One region of the Candidatus Merdisoma sp. HCP28S3_D10 genome, then DNA from elsewhere that is predicted to be linked to it. Evidence: riboswitches for the same ligand, from Rfam matches in the RefSeq annotation. Region 1 holds a riboswitch; each other region holds the start of a gene.
The links. A riboswitch is a leader RNA that binds a small molecule or an ion and turns the genes downstream of it on or off. The one in region 1 is predicted to bind thiamine pyrophosphate.
Positions count from the first base shown of each region.

Region 2: it holds a riboswitch for thiamine pyrophosphate, as region 1 does, so the genes downstream of both, ACTNCH_RS05970 (YkoF family thiamine/hydroxymethylpyrimidine-binding protein) here and thiT (energy-coupled thiamine transporter ThiT) in region 1, are expected to answer to the same signal.
Region 3: it holds a riboswitch for thiamine pyrophosphate, as region 1 does, so the genes downstream of both, thiS (sulfur carrier protein ThiS) here and thiT (energy-coupled thiamine transporter ThiT) in region 1, are expected to answer to the same signal.

Region 1 covers NZ_JBQHTG010000004.1:103,628-110,435, forward strand. Annotated here, with positions in the region: gene gltB (glutamate synthase large subunit) at 1-2,676, opposite strand, end outside; gene ACTNCH_RS10840 (lysostaphin resistance A-like protein) at 2,912-3,679, opposite strand; gene ACTNCH_RS10845 (sialate O-acetylesterase) at 3,663-4,526, opposite strand; TPP riboswitch at 4,638-4,738, shown strand; gene thiT (energy-coupled thiamine transporter ThiT) at 4,778-5,452, shown strand; gene ACTNCH_RS10855 (helix-turn-helix domain-containing protein) at 5,553-6,512, opposite strand; gene argS (arginine--tRNA ligase) at 6,648-6,808, opposite strand, start outside.
Region 2 covers NZ_JBQHTG010000002.1:170,681-177,488, reverse strand. Annotated here, with positions in the region: gene ACTNCH_RS05980 (ABC transporter ATP-binding protein) at 1-428, opposite strand, end outside; gene ACTNCH_RS05975 (ECF transporter S component) at 421-1,008, opposite strand; gene ACTNCH_RS05970 (YkoF family thiamine/hydroxymethylpyrimidine-binding protein) at 1,030-1,668, opposite strand; TPP riboswitch at 1,790-1,890, opposite strand; gene groL (chaperonin GroEL) at 2,051-3,673, opposite strand; gene ACTNCH_RS05960 (co-chaperone GroES) at 3,788-4,072, opposite strand; gene codY (GTP-sensing pleiotropic transcriptional regulator CodY) at 4,293-5,072, opposite strand; gene topA (type I DNA topoisomerase) at 5,211-6,808, opposite strand, start outside.
Region 3 covers NZ_JBQHTG010000001.1:119,089-125,896, reverse strand. Annotated here, with positions in the region: gene ACTNCH_RS00580 (ABC transporter permease) at 1-33, shown strand, start outside; gene ACTNCH_RS00575 (iron-containing alcohol dehydrogenase) at 156-1,334, shown strand; gene ACTNCH_RS00570 (L-threonylcarbamoyladenylate synthase) at 1,382-2,431, shown strand; tRNA gene ACTNCH_RS00565 (tRNA-Leu) at 2,665-2,747, opposite strand; tRNA gene ACTNCH_RS00560 (tRNA-Leu) at 2,931-3,015, shown strand; tRNA gene ACTNCH_RS00555 (tRNA-Leu) at 3,020-3,102, shown strand; gene ACTNCH_RS00550 (MATE family efflux transporter) at 3,211-4,578, shown strand; TPP riboswitch at 4,663-4,766, shown strand; gene thiS (sulfur carrier protein ThiS) at 4,983-5,177, shown strand; gene thiF (thiamine biosynthesis protein ThiF) at 5,179-5,814, shown strand; gene ACTNCH_RS00535 (thiazole synthase) at 5,857-6,627, shown strand; gene thiH (2-iminoacetate synthase ThiH) at 6,641-6,808, shown strand, end outside.

The DNA of each region.
Region 1 (6,808 bases):
AAGGGTATTCATGGCAATCGCCAGACATTCATGGGCCTCCTGGGAAATAGAGCCGTAGGACATGGCTCCCGTCTTAAACCGGGTCACGATGGAATCTACGCTCTCAACCTCCTCGATGGGCACGCCCTTCTTCGGATAGTTGAAGTCCATCAGTCTCCGGAGATAGCCCCGGTTGTTCTCCCCGTTGATAAGCTCCGTGTACTCCTTGAACATCTTGTAATCGCCGCGCTTTGTGGACTCCTGCAAAAGATGAATGGTCTGGGGATTGTAAAGGTGCTTCTCCCCGCCGCTTCTGCTCTTATGGCGTCCCACGCTCTCCAGCGTCAGATCCACGTCCAGTCCCAGCGGATCAAAGGCTGCGGAATGCAGCTCGTCCGCCTGCTTCTCGATATCCTCCAGGGTAATGCCGCCTACCCGGCTGACAGTATCGGTAAAATACTTGTCTACCACCTTTTTATCGATACCGATGGCCTCGAAAATCTTGGAGCCCTGGTAGGACTGAATGGTAGAAATTCCCATTTTGGAAGCAATTTTTACAATGCCGTGAAGGACAGCACTGTTGTAATCGTCCACTGCCGCGTAATAATCCTTATTCAGCAGATGGGAGGCTACCAGCTCCCGGATAGTCTCCTGGGCCAGATACGGGTTGATGGCACAAGCGCCGTAACCCAGCAGTGTGGCAAAATGATGAACCTCTCTGGGCTCGCCGCTCTCCAGAATCAGCGCCACGCCGGTACGTTTCTTGGTGGTTACCAGGTGCTGGTTCAGTCCGGATACCGCCAGCAGCGACGGAATCGCCACATGATTTTCATCTACGCCCCGGTCAGAGATAATCAGAATATTGGCTCCGTCCCGGTAAGCCCGGTCGGCCTCCACATACAGCCGCTCCATGGCCTTTTTCAGGCTGGTGTTCTTATAATAGGTAATGGGAATGACTTCTACCTTGAAGCCCTCCACCTTCATATTTTTAATTTTCAGAATATCCGTATTGGTCAGAATCGGATTGTTGATCCGAAGCAGACGGCAGTTATCCGGCGTCTCCTCCAGCACGTTTCCGGCTGTACCCACGTATACGGTGGTGGAAGTGACAATTTCCTCACGGATAGCGTCGATGGGCGGATTGGTTACCTGGGCAAACCGCTGTTTAAAATAATTAAACAGGGACGGATGCTGATCCGACAGGGCTGCCAGCGGCGTATCGATACCCATGGCTCCGATACCCTCTGCGCCATTCTGGGCCATCTGGAGGATTGAGGTACGGTATTCCTCATAATTGTATCCAAAGGACTTCTGCAGTCTTCTTCTCTCATCGTCGGAGAACTCCGGCACCCGCTCGTTGGGGATCTTCAGATCCTTCAGCCGTACCAGGTTGCTGTCCAGCCACTCGCCGTAGGGCTGCGCGGACGCGTACTTTTCCTTCAGGTGCTCATCGTCGATGACCTGACCCTGTACGGTATCCACCAGAAGCATTTTGCCCGGGTGGAGACGCTCCTTCACCAGAATCTTCGTGGGATCAATATCCAGAACGCCCACCTCAGAAGAAAGAATCAGGTTGTCGTCGGTGGTAATATAATACCGGGAAGGACGAAGGCCGTTCCGGTCCAGAACCGCTCCCATCACATCGCCGTCGCTGAACAGAATGGACGCCGGGCCGTCCCAGGGCTCCATCATGGTCGCGTAATACTGGTAAAAATCACGTTTCTTCTGGGACATGGCCTTGTTGTTATCCCAGGGCTCCGGAATGGTAATCATAACTGCCAGAGGCAGATCCATGCCGCTCATAACCAGGAACTCCAGCGTATTGTCCAGCATGGCCGAATCGGAGCCGGAGGCGTTGACCACCGGAAGCACCTTATTCAGATCCTTCTTCAAATGGCTGGACTCCATGGTTTCCTCGCGGGCCAGCATTTTGTCCGCATTTCCCTGAATGGTGTTGATCTCACCGTTGTGTACGATGAACCGGTTGGGGTGTGCCCGCTCCCAGCTGGGGTTGGTGTTGGTGCTAAACCTAGAATGTACGATGGCAATGGCAGACTCGTAGGCCTCATCCTGCAGATCCCTGAAGAAGGACCGAAGCTGGTGTACCAGAAACATACCCTTGTATACAATGGTTCTGCTGGAAAGGGATACCACATAGGTATCGTCATTGGACTGCTCAAAGGTCCGGCGGGCCACATAAAGCTTCCGGTCAAAATCCAGTCCCTTTTTCACGTCTGCGGGGCGCTTTACGAAGCCCTGCATGATACACGGCATTTTCTCCAGCGCCTTAGTTCCCAGAACGGAGGGTACCGTAGGCACCTCTCTCCAACCCAGAAAATCCATGCCCTCTTTTTCCACGATGATTTCAAACATCTTCCGGGCCTGGTTGCGCTTCAGCTCGTCCTGCGGGAAGAAAAACATACCGATTCCATAATCTCTCTCCTCACCTAAAAAGACGCCCAGGGGTTTGACTGCTTCGGAGAAAAACTTATGTGATATCTGCAATAAGATTCCTACTCCGTCGCCCGTCTTGCCCTCGGCGTCTTTGCCGGCTCTGTGCTCCAGGTTTTCTACAATTTTTAATGCGTTCGCCACTGTTTCGTGGCTCTTGACTCCTTTGATGTTGACCACCGCGCCGATACCGCAGTTATCATGCTCAAATCGCGGGTCATACAATCCTCTGCTCTGTTGGCTCATAAAATTATCCCTCCAGATCCTCTGAACTCGCCTTTGCTCGCTCTTTCTTATGAAATTTAGTTGACTCTATCCGTACTATACAACGAATTTTTTCAGATGTAAAGAGAAAATATTTCCATAGTTGTCAGATTATTTGTGAATTCCGTTATATTCTTAAAATTGTGTCTATATTTTCTCTTTTTTCTCTCATACTACAGCCTATCCAAACAATTCAAGCTGTATCTTTTCTCTTATTTTATTTCATAATCCGGATTTTTTTCCAGCATGCGAAGCCCGCCAGCAGACATACCGCCGTCAGGAGCAGATATCCGGGCGTCCAACTAAGGAACTTTGAAAGCCATTCTGGCTCTGCCTGCGAAAGCCAGATGGTGGAAGCATTCAGCGCGCTGTGGGCCAGTATGGACGGAAGCAGGGAATCCTCTGCCTCACAAATCCAGTTGAGATAAAGTCCGGTCAGAAAAGCGAAAATCCCCTGAACCAGATTGCCGTGTAGGATTCCGAATAAAAGAGAAGCGCAGACCATCGCCGCATACCGGTTCTGCAGCGCCTTTTTCAGCTCCCCATATAGGAGCCCTCGAACCAGCAGCTCCTCCAGGACCGGCGCCGTCACTACGCTGGCTGCCAGAAGGGCGGGAAGCCCACCGCCGTAAAGGCTGTCTGTGGCTGACTGATATCCCGGAAACAGGGTCGGAAGCGGCGTCAGGCCCAGCAGCAGATTGAAGCCCCGTCCCAAAAAGACAGCGCCCAGAACCGCCGGAATCCAGCTTCTTTCCGGAATTTCCCGGCTCCGGCTTCCCTGCCGCGTCCGGTACATCCGGTAAAAAATTGGAATCTCCAGCGCGTTGACCGCCGCCAGGCTCCACGTCAGATATTCCGCCTCGTCCAGCCAGGGCGTCAGGCAGAGCGCCAGGGCGTCCTGGAGGCTCATACTCAATATCACATACAGCAAAAAAGGGGAACCGATGTCCCATAAGGTCTTTCCGATACTATTTCTCTGCTCCATGCTCTTTTACATACTCTCCCGCATTTTTTCCGGCGTCCGCCCCAATCTGGTTCAACGCCTCCTGTCCATAATGAATCCCCAATACGTCTCTCAGCTCCGGATCCAGAAGCTCTGCCGGAAGGACGGACACGAGAACCATATCTTGATTTTTTTCACAGCTCTCCAGCTGTGCCTCCATTACCTCCCGGTGCTTTCCCGGATCCTCCAAATCCGGCCCCAGCTCTATCACAAAGCATTTCTCTACGCCCTGCTCCTCCATATAGGAAACCAGGGTGCGCAAGCCCGTCTCATACTCTTCCTTTGTGGCCTTTAAGTTGGCGTCCGCCTCGCCCTGAAACCAGAGCATATAGGTATGGCGCACGTGGATTTTCTCCTTTCTCATGCACTCCTTCGCCGCGGCAAGGCGATCCGCCGCTTCCTCCCGCAGTCCCTTGGTATTCCAGCCGTTCAGGGAAGAGCTTCCCCGGGACGCGGAGACCGCCACCACCGGAACCTTCGTCTGCTCATAATAGGCATTTACAAAGGCGGTCACCAGGCTTCCCTTGCGCTCCAGAAGCTCGGTGTCGTCCAGGGCGCCCCGGTTTTCCTTCTCTCCAAAGGGCTCTGAAAGCACATGCAGGGTATCCGGATCGGTCACGGCCCGGTACTCATAACCCGCCCCTTCGGTGAGCCCGGGCGCTTCCGAAGCGTCCCCGCCGGCGCCGCTCATATTGCTCTGTCCCATGCAGAGGATCAAATCCATACTCCGCCAGGTCTTCTGCTGATAGAGATTTACGCCCACCAGCAAAAGGCAGCAGAGAGCGCTTAAGATAAAGATGACTTTTTTGTTGTTCGGTACTCGGTTCATGGTATTCTCCCTTATAGCTTTGTATTTTACAAGTATAAGCCCCTTCTTTGTCCCTGTCAAATCCGCGCTTGACTTTCTTCTCTGTCTGACCTATATTTAAATTAATCACATAGCGAAAGCTAGGGGAGCCAAAGGCTGAGAATACACTTCTGTGTTGACCCTCATTACTTGAACCGGTTAATACCGGCGTAAGGAAGCATCTTTTGTATCCCCTCCTGTGAAATTTTTTTCATACCTAAGGAGGTTTTTTTATGTCACTTTTTGCTACCAAGCTGGTGGATGAATACGGCGGTACCATCTACAACCTGACAGGCCTGGGCTACGGCGCTCTGGTCGCCCTGATGCTGGTTCTTCTGATTCTGGCCTGCTATCTCACCGGAGACAAGGCGAAATTCAAAACGAAGCACCTGGTTTTTTCTGCCGTTGCCATGGCTTTGGCCATGATCACGTCCTTCCTGAAGCTTTTTGAGGCTCCCATGGGTGGATCCGTTACCTTGTTTTCCATGCTGTTCATCTGCTGTATCGGTTACTGGTACGGCCTGCGGACTGGTATTATGACCGGCGTGGCCTACGGCCTGTTACAGCTCATCTCCGATCCTTATATCATCAGCCTGCCCCAGATGATTACGGACTATGTCCTGGCCTTCGGCGCACTGGGTTTGTCCGGTATCTTCTGTAACAAGAAAAATGGCCTTGTGAAAGGCTACATTGTAGGCGTCCTGGGCCGCTACCTCTTTGCGTTCCTGTCCGGCCTGATTTTCTTCGGCATGTACGCGGAAGGATCCGGCATGAGCGCCCCGGTTTATTCTCTGGCCTACAACGGCTCTTATCTGGGCTGCGAGGCGGCTATTACGTTGATTGTGCTGGCGATTCCGGCGGTGAATAAAGCGTTCGCGCAGGTGAAGCAGTTGGCGGTAGCTGATTAAACACTCTTTCTTTTACGCCAATAAAAAATGCCGCGGGTTCTTTTGCGGAACCTACGGCATTTTTCCCCTTTTCGAAAACTTTTTGCAACCCTGTTTTCTTCTATTTTTCCGAGGTTTTGTCTCTATCTTTCTGCAGTTTCCGTTTCTTTTTGAAGCTAAACCGAAGCTCCGCCTGCTTCGTGCCGATGAGCATTTCCCATTGAATGCCGTCACATACAGTACGGTTGGAAATGATGTCGTCTTTTTCGTAGCTTTCCGTGTCATATTCCACCAGGATCATGCCCTTCTGACGTTCACCTCCGATGATCATGCGGTGGTCGGTGAAGGCGATGATAGGGTGCCACATCATAGGGAGAGCGTTTCGGGTGTATTCGCCATACTGAGTGACCAGTTCGACGGCTTCGCCAGGCTTCAATTCCGTTTCGATGGCTTTCAGGATCTTCTCGCACTTACTTTCGTCCGGCTCCGGCTGCTGGCGGCTTTTCAGAAAGTACAGCATCTCTTGAGCCGTGTGCATTTTCGGGCACTGATTTTCCATCAGGCTTTCCAGCTGGTCAGTGGTGAACTCGTATTCATCTTTGTTCATACGCTGGCATTGCAGGATACGGATAAAACTGCACAGCATCAGAATCAGAACTCCATCGATGATGCCGCCGCCATCTATTCCTCTGTATGCCCGGAGCAGCTCCATAACCACATATCCGACAGTGGCCACACCTACGCAAAACAGACTGAATTTCAGGCTGGAATCGATCTGTTTCTTCCAGGCTGCCCGCTCCTGATTCAGATACTGCACCACGGTATGCAATCCCTCATAGGTGACGACTCCGACATTTCCACTTTTCCTTTCCCGTCTGCTTCCCTCCAGTAACTCCTGCACTGTCACACCCAGCACATCTGCCAGTTCGAGCAAGGGCGAAATATCCGGCATTCCGTGACCATTTTCCCAGCGGGAAACACTGCGGGAATTGACGCCAAGCCTTTCCCCAAGCTGTTCCTGGGTCATGCCCTTTTCCTTTCTCAGTTCCGCAATGAATTTTCCGGTCTTGATCTGTTCCATGGTGAAATCCTCCTGCTGCGTTTTTCTAATTTTATCTTAGCATAAATGCGTACATATGGACATGACATAAAATGAGAGTGGCGGAAAATCCTGCATTTTTAGGACTTTCCGCCATTTATTTTCATAATATTTATCTTACATTCTCTCCGGCGCTTCGAAGCCCAGCACATCAATACAGGTCTCCAGTACCCGCTTGGTTAGCTGCAGCACAGCTACCAGATCTGCACGCTTCTCCTCGTTCTCCTCGCCGAGAATCTTCGTCTCGTGGTAGAACTTGTTGAAGGCATTGGCCAGCT
Region 2 (6,808 bases), on a different contig from region 1:
ATAGGCTGACCGGCTGTGTACTCGAGTCCTACGATACGTAGAAGTTCATGGGCTCTTTTTCGCAGATCGCCCTGATAATTCATATTTTCCAGCGTAAACAAAACCTCATGCTCTACCTTATCCATGCAGAATTGATTGTCCGGATTCTGGAATAAAATTGAAACCTTTTTGGCACGCTCCGCCGCCCCCAGCTTACTGAGCTCCTGACCATGTACGAGAATCGTCCCTTCCATTTCGCCCGCGTATTCCGGATAAAGTCCGGCGAGGCAGTACGCAAGGGTACTTTTGCCTCCGCCGGACTTTCCCATCAGCAGAACCGCTTCTCCCCGCTTTACCTGAAAACTCAGGTCGGAAAAAACCGGATGTTCATTTTTACTGTACCGAAAACCTAAGTGTTCGCAGGAAAGGATGATTTTCTCCTTACTCACGGCTGCGGCCCAGCTCATAGCCCTTTAACAGACCGCTCTTTGCCAGGCTGTCGCCAATCAGCTTGCAGATCAGACCTGAGAAGATCAGGGAGCTTACCAGACGAATCAGGAACAGTACGATCAGGAAACCTACAGAGAATTTACCGTAACCAGAACGTACAAAGCTCCACAGGAAGCTGGTAATGCAGCTTCCTGCCGCTGCCAGATACATCACCTTGCCATCAAATTTCTGATACTTATTTGCGGCAAATACGATCTCTGCGCCAACGCCCTGAATGATACCTGCTACGATAACCATCGGGCCGAACCAATTGCCCAGAAGAACCTCAATAACTGCCGCAATGACCTCTGCGATAACCGCTGCGCCCGGTTTCTGCAGAATGTAGCCTGCCAGGGTTGCTGCCATAAACCATATACCGAAGCAAATCTCATTTCCCAGAGGGGACAGGCCTGCAGGCGTCAGAGCGGTTGCTATAAACGAAGCCAGGTATACGCCGCCCAGATATACGACACCGAATACAATACAAATCATAGCTGTTAAGATGATCTCTTTTAATTTCCAGGTGTTTTTCTTTTCCATTTTTTTACTCCTCTTTATTCGTTAATTCTCATTTGTCGGGCTGTTTACCGATAAGGTAAAATGCAGAATGTAATGGGGAACGGCCTTTTCCATCAGGCTGCATACCTCTTCCAGGTAGTCAAACACCTCATGAATGTCACCATGAATCCGGGTGGCGTAATGAATGGTGGTAGGCTCCAGCCCCTTCTCCTCTGCCAGTCTCCAGACTCTGGCAATCTCATCGATGTAATCCGCGGTTCCCATGGGATACAATGCCAGCTTGCACAGTACCGGGAAGTGCTTATCCGCAATCTTTGCCTTGTTGGGTGCCTCGCCCTCACGGGTCAAAACACTGTCTCCGTCACAGTCACCCGGGCAGCCCTTAGAAAACTGTCCTTCCAGTGCCATATGCACATCCGGCTTCCATGCGTTGACGAACAGTGCCTTCACAGCGTCCGCCACATAAGGCAGCTTACCGCGGTATACGGTAGACAGCGCATCGGACTCGCTCCAGACTGCACTCGTATCAGTTCCCTCCAGCGCGCCCAGAATGATCGGCACGAAATGGTCAGTCATTGGATACAGGGAAAAACGGCAGCCGGAGATATCCAGCTTCGTTCCCCGTCCTGCCCAGGGCAGATCCGGACGGTTGCAGCCGCTGCAACAATTGTTGTTTTCCATATTTAAAACCTCTCTTTCTCTCATAGAGGTATCGGATTTCCGCAAAAATAGACAAAAAAAGAAGCTTTCTCGAAAAAAAGCCTCTTTCTATATCTATACTTATGCCAATACCTAGCCAATAAGTCTTTTCGAATCGCTTCCCTTCGCTGGTTCTAACCAGAGCAGGTTCAAAGAGTCGGCCTTATGCCCTCTCAGCTCCTAAGAGTTCCCCTAGAATTCTAATACCTGTATGAATTTTTATGTCGGTATAACTATAGCGCTTTTCTATGGAGATGTCAAGGCATAAATGGTCGTAACCGTCCTGCCGTCTAAGCCCTCAGGCAAAAACAAATACCCCGCGGCAGGTTAAAACCTGCCGCGGGGTATTTGCTTTGCTGATGTGTTACATCATTCCGCCCATGCCGCCGCCTGCGGGCATTGCGGGTGTTTCTTCCTTAATGTTTGCTACACAGCTCTCTGTGGTAAGGAACGTAGATGCTACGCTGGTTGCGTTCTGCAGAGCGCTTCTTGTTACCTTTGCGGGGTCAAGAATACCTGCGTCTACCATGTTCACATACTCTTCATTCAGTGCGTCAAAACCGACTCCCGGATTGCTCTCTCTTACCTTGTTGATGATAACTGCGCCTTCCAGTCCTGCATTTGCAGAGATATGGAACAGCGGAGCCTCCAGTGCCTTCAGGATAACCTTTACACCGGTCTTCTCATCGCCCTCTGTGGTATCAAGCAGCTTCGCTACCTGCTTGGTTGCGTGGATATACGCGGATCCGCCGCCTGCGATGATACCTTCCTCTACAGCCGCCTTGGTAGCTGCCAGAGCATCCTCCATACGAAGCTTTGCTTCCTTCATCTCTGTCTCAGTTGCAGCGCCTACACGGATAACTGCTACGCCGCCTGCCAGCTTGGCAAGTCTCTCCTGCAGCTTCTCACGGTCGAAATCAGACTTGGTCTCTTCGATCTGCGCGCGAATCTGAGCGATACGCTGCTGGATATCTTCCTTGGAGCCTGCGCCCTCTGCGATGATGGTGTTCTCTTTCTGAATCTTTACAGACTTTGCAGTACCCAAATCCTCAAGCTTCGCATCCTTCAGCTCACGTCCCAGCTCCTCGGAGATGACGTTTGCGCCTGTCAGGATTGCGATATCACGCAGCATCTCTTTTCTTCTGTCGCCATAGCCCGGTGCCTTTACACCAACTACCGTGAAGGTTCCACGCAGCTTGTTCATAACCAGAGTGGTCAGAGCCTCGCCCTCGATATCCTCTGCGATAATCAGAAGCTTTCTGCCGCACTGTACGATCTGCTCCAGCAGCGGAAGAATCTCCTGGGTTGTGGAAATCTTCTTATCTGTAATCAGGATATACGGATTATCCAGATTTGCTTCCATCTTCTCCATGTCTGTTGCCATGTAAGCGGAAATATATCCTCTGTCGAACTGCATACCTTCTACCAGATCCAGCTCGGTCTTCATGGTCTTGGACTCCTCGATGGTGATAACGCCGTCGTTGGTAACCTTCTCCATAGCGTCTGCTACCATGTTGCCAACTTCCTCATTTCCGGAAGAAACAGCTGCTACTCTTGCGATCTGATGCTTTCCGGTTACCGGGCTGCTCATCTCCTTAATAGCCTCTACTGCGGCGTCTGTCGCCTTCTTCATACCCTTTCTCAAAACGATCGGGTTCGCTCCTGCTGCCAGATTCTTCATACCTTCATGAATCATAGCCTGTGCCAGAACTGTTGCTGTAGTGGTACCGTCACCGGCTACATCGTTGGTCTTGGTCGCTACTTCTCTTACCAGCTGGGCACCCATGTTCTCAAACGGATCCTCAAGCTCGATCTCTTTTGCAATGGTAACACCATCGTTGGTAATCAGGGGCGCGCCATACTGCTTATCCAGTACTACGTTTCTTCCCTTCGGTCCGATGGTTACTCTTACGGTATTTGCAAGCTTATCTACACCGGCTTCCAGTGCTTTTCTGGCGTCTACGCCATATTTAATTTCCTTAGCCATTTTTAATTCCTCCAGTTTTTTTTTCAGATTTTTATATCATTATTCGGTCATATCCTGACGGATATGCACGCTCCGCTCAGGATGCCATTCGGCAAAGAATAATATCTTTCGATATTATTCTACAATTGCAAGGATGTCATTCTGCTTTACAATCATGTATTCCTCATCGCCAAGCTTTACTTCATTTCCGGCATACTTGGAATAGATAACTTTATCGCCAACCTTTACATACATGGTAATCTCTTTTCCGTCTACCATTCCGCCAGGTCCTACTGCTACAACCTCAGCCTGCTGCGGCTTCTCCTGGGACTTGCTTGCCAGAATAATTCCGGATGCGGTAGTCTCCTCTGCTTCAAACTGCTTCAGTACAACTCTGTCTCCCAACGGTACTAATTTCATTTCTATTCCTCCTTGGATCTTGTTCTTATCCTTTTTATTATTAGCACTCACTTACTGCGAGTGCTAACTTACGGTTATTATAGTAATGCTTTCCATTTTATTTGTCAACTGCTTTTTCGGAATTTTATTCTTTTTTTATAATTACAGGATAAAAAAATACAGTGCGGTTTCCGACCTGCTCCGGCCTTTTTCCGCACTGTACCTTTCTTCTATTCTGAAGTTATTTTGCTTCCTTTTTCAGCTTCGCCAGTTCATCGAATACCACATCGTTCACAACCTTAATGTAGGTTCCTTTCATTCCGGAGGAACGGGACTCGATCACGCCTGCGCTCTCAAACTTCCGAAGCGCGTTGACAATAACGGAACGAGTGATTCCCACACTGTCGGCAATCCGGCTGGCTACCAGGATTCCCTCGTTGCCCTTCAGCTCCTCGAAGATATGAGTGATCGCTTCCAGCTCAGAGAAGGACAGGGTGCTGATGGCAGACTTCACAATCTGAACCTTCCGCTTCTCTTCTTCGTTCTCCTCGTTCACGGAACGCATCATTTCCAGGCCTACGACTGTGGTGCCGTACTCGCTTAAGATGATATCGTCGATATCGTACTGCTCTTTATACTTATACAGGAACAGGGTTCCCAGACGCTCGCCTGCAATATCAATCGGAGTGATAATCGCCTGATAATCACGGACATTCTCAGACTCAAAGCCCAGGGTCTGCAGATTGACATTCTCCTTGGTGGACAGAATGCTTAAGAGACGCTCGTTCAGAGCCTCGTCTATATGGGCTCCCACTTCGTCCACAATCAGCTCCTGAATCTCACTCACGCCCTCACAGTGGCTGATACCCAACACCTTGCCTTTTTTACTGATGACCAGAACATTGGAATTCAGAATCTCTGTCAGCACTTCGCAGATATCGTTGAATACCACCTTGCTGGAGTTATTATTATGCAGCAGCTTATTGATCTTTCTTGTTTTATCCAGTAATTGTACGCTCACGCCGTTCCCTCCATTGTATTTTTTTCCGAAGGTGTCTGTTCTCTATCTTTTCGCCATATTTTCAAAACAACTCGGAATTTATATGAATTTTAGCACAATTCCCTCTTTTTTTCAATTACTTTTTCACAAATTTTCTGACTATTTTTCTTCGTCCTTTTTCTTCGGCATCACATGGCCGCAGGTTTCGCTGGCACAGACCAGCTTATTGCCCTTTTCTACCATATAGCTGCCGCAGACCGGACACTTCTCCGTAGAAGGCTTCTGCCAGGACATGAAATCGCACTCCGGATTGTTCTCACAGCCGTAATATTTTCTTCCCTTTTTGGTTCTGCGCAGCACCACATCCTTTCCGCACTTGGGACAGGGTACTCCGATTTTTTCCAGATAAGGCTTGGTATTGCGGCATTCCGGAAAGCCCGGGCAAGCCAGGAAGCGTCCGTGGGGACCATATTTGATCACCATATGACGTCCGCATTCCTCGCAGACCACGTCCGTCACCTCGTCCTCAATCTTTACTTCCTTCAGTTCCTTTTCCGCAGCCTCCACGGCTTTTTCCAGATCCGGGTAGAAATTTTCTACGACTGTCTTCCAATTGACGGTTCCTTCTTCCACGCAGTCCAGAAGTCCTTCCATATTTGCGGTAAAATCTGTCTCCACAATGCTGGGGAAGGCCTGCTTCATCATATTGTTGACTACCTCGCCAAGCTCGGTCAGATAGAGATTCTTGCTCTCCTTGGACACATAACGGCGGGCAATGATTGTCGTAATCGTCGGCGCATAGGTACTGGGACGTCCGATACCCAACTCCTCCAGCGTCTTAACCAGCGCAGCCTCTGTATAATGGGCCGGCGGCTGTGTAAAATGCTGTTTACTCTCAAATTCCTTCAGCTCCAGCCGGGTCTCCTTGCTCAGGCCCTTCAGCAGACGGCTGTCCCCTTCCTTTTCCTCGTCCTGCACATAGACAGACATAAAGCCGTCGAAGGTAACCCGGGACGCAGACATGGTAAAACGGTACTTTCCTCCGTCCACCTTTACCGAAGAGGTCTCATAGACCGCGTCTGCCATCTGGCTGGCCGCAAAGCGCTTCCAGATGAGCTGATAGAGACGGAACTGCTCCCTTGTCAGGGATTCCTTGACAGAAGCCGGCGTCCGCGTCAAATCCGTCGGACGGATCGCCTCATGGGCGTCCTGAATCTTTTTGCCGCTGGTTTTCGCGTTGTGCCCGGCAGACACATACGTTTCTCCATAATTGGAAGAGATATAATCGCGGGCTGCCTTTGCCGCCTCCTCGGATACTCGGGTGGAATCGGTACGCAGATAGGAAATCAGGGCTACGGTACCGCTGCCCTTGAGATCCACGCCTTCATAGAGCTGCTGTGCCACGCTCATGGTCTTCTGAGTGGAGAAATTCAGTGTCTTGGAAGCCTCCTGCTGCAGGGTACTGGTGGTAAACGGAAGCGGCGCCTTCTTTACGCGCTCCCCGATCTTTACCTCGCTGACCTCATAGGAAACTCCGTCCAGTTCTTTTAGAATCTGATCCATCTCCTCTTTGGAGCGGATTGTCATTTTTCCTTCCTTTGTTCCATAGAAATGCGCCTGCAGCGGCTTCTTTCCGCCATCTGCCAGGAAATCCGCATCCAGCGTCCAGTATTCCTCCGGCACAAACGCATTGATCTCCTCTTCCCGATCCGCAATCAGCCGGAGCGCTACCGACTGGACACGGCCTGCACTTAAGC
Region 3 (6,808 bases), on a different contig from region 1:
ATGAACCCGATCGAGGCCTTGCGGTATGAATAAATAAGCTTGTTAAAATTACTCCATCGTTGCCAGCGCACAGAAAAGGAAGTATAATAGAAACAGAGCAGTCAGCTACGCATGACAGGCCCAGTTCGAAGCGTGAGAAACAAGGAGGACATCACATGAACGGATTTCAGTATTACACACCCACAAAGGTAGTATTCGGAAAGGATACAGAACATCAGGCTGGAGCGCTGGTACGGGAGTTTGGCGGAACGAAGGTGCTGGTGCATTACGGAAAGGGAAGCGTGAAACGGAGCGGTCTTCTGGATCGGGTGTTTCAGTCTCTGGACGAGGCAGGAATTCCCTGGGTAGAGTTGGGCGGCGCGGTGCCGAATCCCCATCTGTCCCTGGTTCATGAGGGGATCGAGCTTTGTAAAAAAGAAGGAGTAGATTTTATTCTGGCAGTAGGAGGCGGAAGCGCCATTGATTCTGCCAAGGCCATCGGGTATGGCGTCAAATACGACGGTGAGGTCTGGGATTTTTATGAAAAAATCGCGGTGGTGAAGGACTCCGTCCCGGTAGGCGTGGTGCTGACTCTGGCAGCCACCGGAAGTGAAATGAGCAATTCCTCTGTCATTACCAATGAAGAGGGCTGGTTAAAACGGGGATGCAGCAGTGATCTGGGCAGGCCGAAATTCGCGATTATGAATCCGGAGCTGACCTATACCCTGCCGGAATATCAGACCATGAGCGGCTGTGTAGATATTATGATGCATACCATGGAGCGGTATTTTTCTCATGAGATGGATACGGAGCTGACAGACAGTCTGGCTGAGGGACTTATAAAAACAGTGATGCACCAGGCAAAGATTTTGCTGAAAAATCCGCAGGATTATGACGCCCGTTCTGAAGTTTTCTGGGCGGGAAGTCTGTCCCACAACGGACTGACCGGCTGCGGCAGAGCAGGTGACTGGGCCTGCCATCAGCTGGAGCACGAGCTGGGCGGTATGTTTGATGTGACCCATGGAGCAGGACTGGCGGCAGTCTGGGGAAGCTGGGCACGCTACGTATATCTCAATGATGTTCCGCGCTTTGCCAAGTTCGCGGTGAATGTAATGGGTGTTACTTACAACTACGCGGATCCGGAAAAAACCGTCCTGGAAGGCATTGAAGCACTGGAGGATTTCTTCCGATCCATTCATATGCCCACCAGCATAAAAGAGCTGGGCGTAGAACTGACGGAAGGACAGATTCTGGAACTGGCCTACAAATGCAGTCATATGGATAAGCGGACCATCGGCAGCATTCAGAAGCTGACCAGATCAGATATGGCAGAAATCTACCGGATGGCGAAATAGCCATATTGGATCTATCATGTAAAAAATAACGATAAGCAGGTGAAACTTTGGATACACAGGTAAGAAAACTAGATTATGACAATATCGATCCGGAAATCATGAAAGAGGCAGGCGATATTATCCGGGCCGGCGGCCTGGTGGCATTTCCTACGGAGACGGTATATGGTCTCGGCGGCGATGCGCTGAATCCGGAATCTTCCAAGAAAATATACGCAGCCAAGGGGCGTCCCTCGGATAATCCCCTGATTGTACACATAGAAGAACGGGCGGATCTGTATAAAATTGCGGCGAAGGTGCCGGAAAAGGCAGAAAAAATGATGGATGCCTTCTGGCCGGGACCATTGACTCTGATTTTTCCGAAGACAGATCGGGTACCTTCCGAGACCACAGGCGGCTTGGATACAGTAGCAGTACGGATGCCGAGCGACGGGATCGCGGCGGCCTTTATCCGGGCGGCGGGAGGTTTTATAGCAGCTCCCAGCGCTAATGTATCGGGACGGCCCAGTACGACTACGGCAGCCCATGTGATAGAGGATCTGTCCGGACGGATCGAGATGATTCTGGACGGCGGCCAGGCAGTGATTGGCCTGGAATCCACCATTGTAGACATGAGTGTAGAGCCTCCGGTCATTCTGCGTCCGGGCGCCATCACGAAAGATATGATGGAAGCAGTCATTGGTCCGGTAGAGATTGATAAGGCGATCATCGCTCCGAACTCAGGCGTTAAGCCAAAGGCTCCCGGTATGAAATACCGCCATTACGCGCCCAGAGCCGACCTGACCATCGTAGAAGGTCCCAGCGACAAAGTAGTCGAGACCATGAACCGGATGGCTGCAGAGGCCGAAGCGGAAGGAAAAAAAGTGGGAATCATCGCTACAGATGAAACCGCGTCACGCTATCCTCATGGCCTGGTCATGAGCCTGGGAGCCCGCAGTAACGAAGAAGAGATCGCACAACACCTTTTTGAGGTACTTCGTAAATTCGACGACACGGATGTGGATTGTATCTTCTCCGAATCCTTCGAAGACGCCGCCATCGGTGCTGCCATCATGAACCGGCTGCTGAAGGCAGCTGGCCACAAAGTAGTACGGGTATAGCCATCTAGTTTATATCAAAAACCAGAAACCAGGAGCGGCGGAGGAATTTCTTCTAAGATAGTGTCCGGCTTTTCGCGCACTGGTGTCTGACTGGAGCGGACCTTGAGTCCGAGCCAGACAGACGCCTGTCTGTGAAACGTCCGAACACTTCAGAAGAAAATCCTCCGCCGCTCCTGGTTTCGTCCGTTCTTACAAAAAAAAGCTTTCCAGATTCCTCTGAAAAGCTTTCATGATGCAGGAGATGGGACTTGAACCCACACAGCCTTGCGACTACAGGCACCTGAAGCCTGCGCGTCTGCCATTCCGCCACTCCTGCGAACAAATAGTATCTTATCAGAAAGTGTTCCTATTGTCAACACTTTTTTGAAATTATTTTCAAATTTGTAAATTTAAAAATCGGATAAAAATTTTTGAAAAAAATTCGGGAAAACAGTTGACATTTGTTAAAAGCGGTGTTATTATAATCAAGCGCGTTGACGAAACGAGCAAACAACTAAATGCGGAAGTGTCGGAACTGGCAGACGAGCAAGACTAAGGATCTTGTGATTATTGCAATCGTGTGGGTTCAAGTCCCATCTTCCGCAGTGAGCAGGAGTGGCGGAATGGCAGACGCGCAGGCTTCAGGTGCCTGTAGTCGCAAGGCTGTGTGGGTTCAAGTCCCATCTCCTGCATGAAGGTCTCAGAATGATTTCTGAGACCTTTTGTTATGTAATAGGAAATTCCTATGGAATCCCCTATTACAAAAAAATATTATCGCACTGCGGCGGAGAGAAATAAAGATGGAAGAACGAAAGAAAACAAAAGAAATGGATATGCTGAACGGCGGCCTGGCGGGGAAGCTGATTCTGTTTGCGGTTCCGCTGGCTTTCAGCAGTATTCTGCAGCAGCTGTTTAACTCGGCGGATGTGGCGGTGGTAGGCCGGTTTGCGGGCTCCCAGGCTCTGGCGGCAGTGGGAAGCTGCGTGGCGCTGGTGGGAATTTTTGTCAATCTGATTGTGGGATTGGCGGTGGGTCCCAATGCGGCCCTGGCCAATCTGATCGGCCAGGAAAGGCGGGACAGCATAAGCCGGATGGTGCATACGATTATGACCTTCGGGGCAATGCTGGGAATGATTTTGCTGGCTGTCGGCATGCTGACGGCACGGCTTGTGCTGGAGGCTTCCGGAACTCCGGAAACAGTCATCCGCGAGGCGTTATTATATATCCGCATTTATTTTATCGGACTGCCCTTCATGGTGCTTTATAATTTTGGCGCTGCCATTCTTCGAAGCTATGGCGACACGAGACGGCCCATGTATTACCTGATTCTGTCCGGTATCCTGAACGTGCTCCTGAATCTGCTTCTGGTGATTGGATTCGGCCTGGGCGTGGCAGGTGTGGCGATTGCAACGGTGATTTCCAATGTGCTGAGTACGGTGCTGGTAATGGTTCATCTCCATGCAAGAACAGATGAATTTCAATTCTGCTTCCACAGACTGTGTATCGACGGTGCTGATTTGAAAAAGGTACTGCTGATTGGAATTCCGGCGGGCATTCAGGGCGCGATTTTTTCCGTGTCCAATGTATTTATCCAGAGCGGGATCAATTCCTTTGGAGAGGACGCCATTGCGGGATCCTCCCTGGCGCTGAATTTTGAATATTTTACATATGATATTGCCAACGCCTTTGCCCAGGCGGCAGTAACCTTTACCAGCCAGAATTTTGGCGCGGGGAATCTGAAGCGCTGTAAGCGGATCTTCTGGCTTTGTATGCTGTTTGGAATGGGCTTTACCGAGATTTTGAGCATTATTTTTATGATCTGGGACGAATTTTTCGTAGGAATCTATACTATCAGCAGCAGTGTGGCGGTCTATGGCCTGGTGCGGATGCATCATGTCTGCTCGCTGGAGGGGCTGACAGCCACTTATGAGGTGGAGAGCGCGGCGCTCCGGGGTATGGGAAAATCCCTGGAACCCTCTATTATCACAATTCTGGGAACGGTTGTATTCCGTATGATCTGGCTTCTGACGGTATTTAAATGGTTCCCCACCTACGATATGCTGATGAATATCTATGTAGCCTCCTGGGTATGTACGGGCGGCGCGATCTTTGTGGTCTGGTTTCTCTATATGCGAAAAATGGAAAAGCGCCAGACTGAACTTGTATAGGTGATATGTAGTAGAAACTGTACAGGAAAATTTTGAAAAGACCTTGTTCTTTTATGAAAATCGATCTATAATGCAAAAAGACAATAAAACAGACGGGAGCTTGTATACAGGCTGAGAGGAAGGTGTGACCTTCGACCGAGAACCTGATTTGGATAATGCCAACGTAGGGATACCTGAGCAAAAAGGAAAAACGGAAAGCTGCCAAATCGGTGGCTTTCTTTTTTATGTAATAGGAAATTCCTATGGAATCCCCTATTACATAAAAAAGCCCTCCGGGCAGGATCGCACTGCGGCGGAGTTGTAGTATGTCGCTTAGGCGACCCGCCGCAGGCGGAGAATCCTGCGAAGCAGGATTCTTTTTTATTGCGTTTATTGCGAAAAATTATGGGACAGGAGAAGAAAGCATGGTAAAAGTAAACGGAACAGAGCTTAATATCGCCGGAAAAACCGTGGCGGAATATCTGGCCGGAACCAATTACGATCTGAAGCGGATCGCAGTGGAGCGAAATGGCGATATTGTGCCAAAGGCACAGTATGAGACAGCGGTGCTGGCGGACGGCGACAGCGTGGAAGTGGTCAGCTTTGTGGGAGGCGGCTGAGATGATACCGACAAGGGAAGAATGGCACCGGGCCCTGGCAGCCCGGCATGGGGAAGCCTTCCAGAAAAGGGCAGAGCATACGACCGTGGCCATCTGCGGCCTGGGAGGCTTAGGCTCCAATATCAGTATCTGCCTGGCAAGAGCCGGCGTGGGAAAGCTGATACTGATTGATTTTGACCGGGTGGATATCTCGAATCTTCACCGGCAGCAGTACAAGGCAAGCCAGCTGGGGCTTCCGAAGACGGAGGCGCTGGCGGCAAATCTGAAAGAAATCGCGCCCTATATCGAGCTGGAGACTCATACGCTCCGTATTACGGAGGACAATATAGGAGAGCTTCTTACGGACGCGGACCTGGTCTGCGAGGCCTTTGACAATCCGGAGTGCAAAGCAATGCTGGTCAATACCGTGCTGGAGAAATTTCCGGAGAAATATCTGTTGTCCGGCTCCGGTATGGCCGGCATGGACAGCGTGAACCGGATACAGACCCGGCGGGTTACGAAGCGGTTTTATCTCTGTGGGGACGGCGTCAGCGATGTGAAGGAGTGCGGCACGCTGGTTTCCAGCCGGGTCATGACCTGCGCGGCCCACGAGGCCCATATGGTGATACGGATTCTGGCGGGAGAGCCGGAGCCGTAGAAGAGTATAAAAAGCGAAATTTAAGAGAAAGAAGGTATACATATGAACAACGATACATGGACACTGGGGGGACATGAATTCCATTCCCGTTTCATTCTTGGATCTGGAAAATATTCCCTGAACTTAATCGAGGCTGCGGTAAAGGACGCAGGAGCAGAGATCATCACACTGGCGGTACGCAGGGCGAACACCAGAGAGCATGAAAATATCCTGGATTATATTCCGGATCATGTGACACTGCTCCCCAACACCAGCGGCGCGAGAACTGCGGAAGAAGCAGTCCGTATCGCGCGGCTGGCCAGAGAGCTTGGCTGCGGCGATTTTGTAAAGGTGGAGATTATGCGGGATTCCAAGTATCTTCTGCCGGACAATCAGGAGACCATTAAAGCCACCGAGATTCTGGCGAAGGAGGGCTTCGTGGTCATGCCCTATATGTATCCGGACCTGAATGTGGCAAGAGATCTGGTGAACGCAGGAGCAGCTTCCGTTATGCCGTTGGCGTCTCCCATCGGCTCCAATAAGGGACTGGCCACAAAAGAATTTATCCAGATCCTGATTGATGAAATCGATTTGCCGATTATCGTGGACGCCGGTATCGGAAAGCCCTCTCAGGCCTGCGAGGCCATGGAGATGGGAGCTGCGGCGATTATGGCCAATACGGCGCTGGCCACAGCAGGCAACCTGCCGCTTATGGCTTCCGCCTTCAAGGACGCCATAGAGGCCGGACGAAACGCTTATCTGGCAGGGCTTGGAAGAGTGCTGACCAGGGGCGCGGCAGCCTCCGATCCGCTGACCGGATTTCTGCGGGATTGAGAGGTGTGAGCACATGGAAAATCAGTTCTTTGTAGACTCGGAATATCTTTCCGAAAAAGCGCTGGCGAAGAAGCATAAGCTGGAGACGGATCCCTCCTCCAGAACCAACCATATGGAATATATGCCGGGCATGGAGCAGATCGACTCGGACATCTGTGAGAAGGTCATGTCCCAGGTGGCG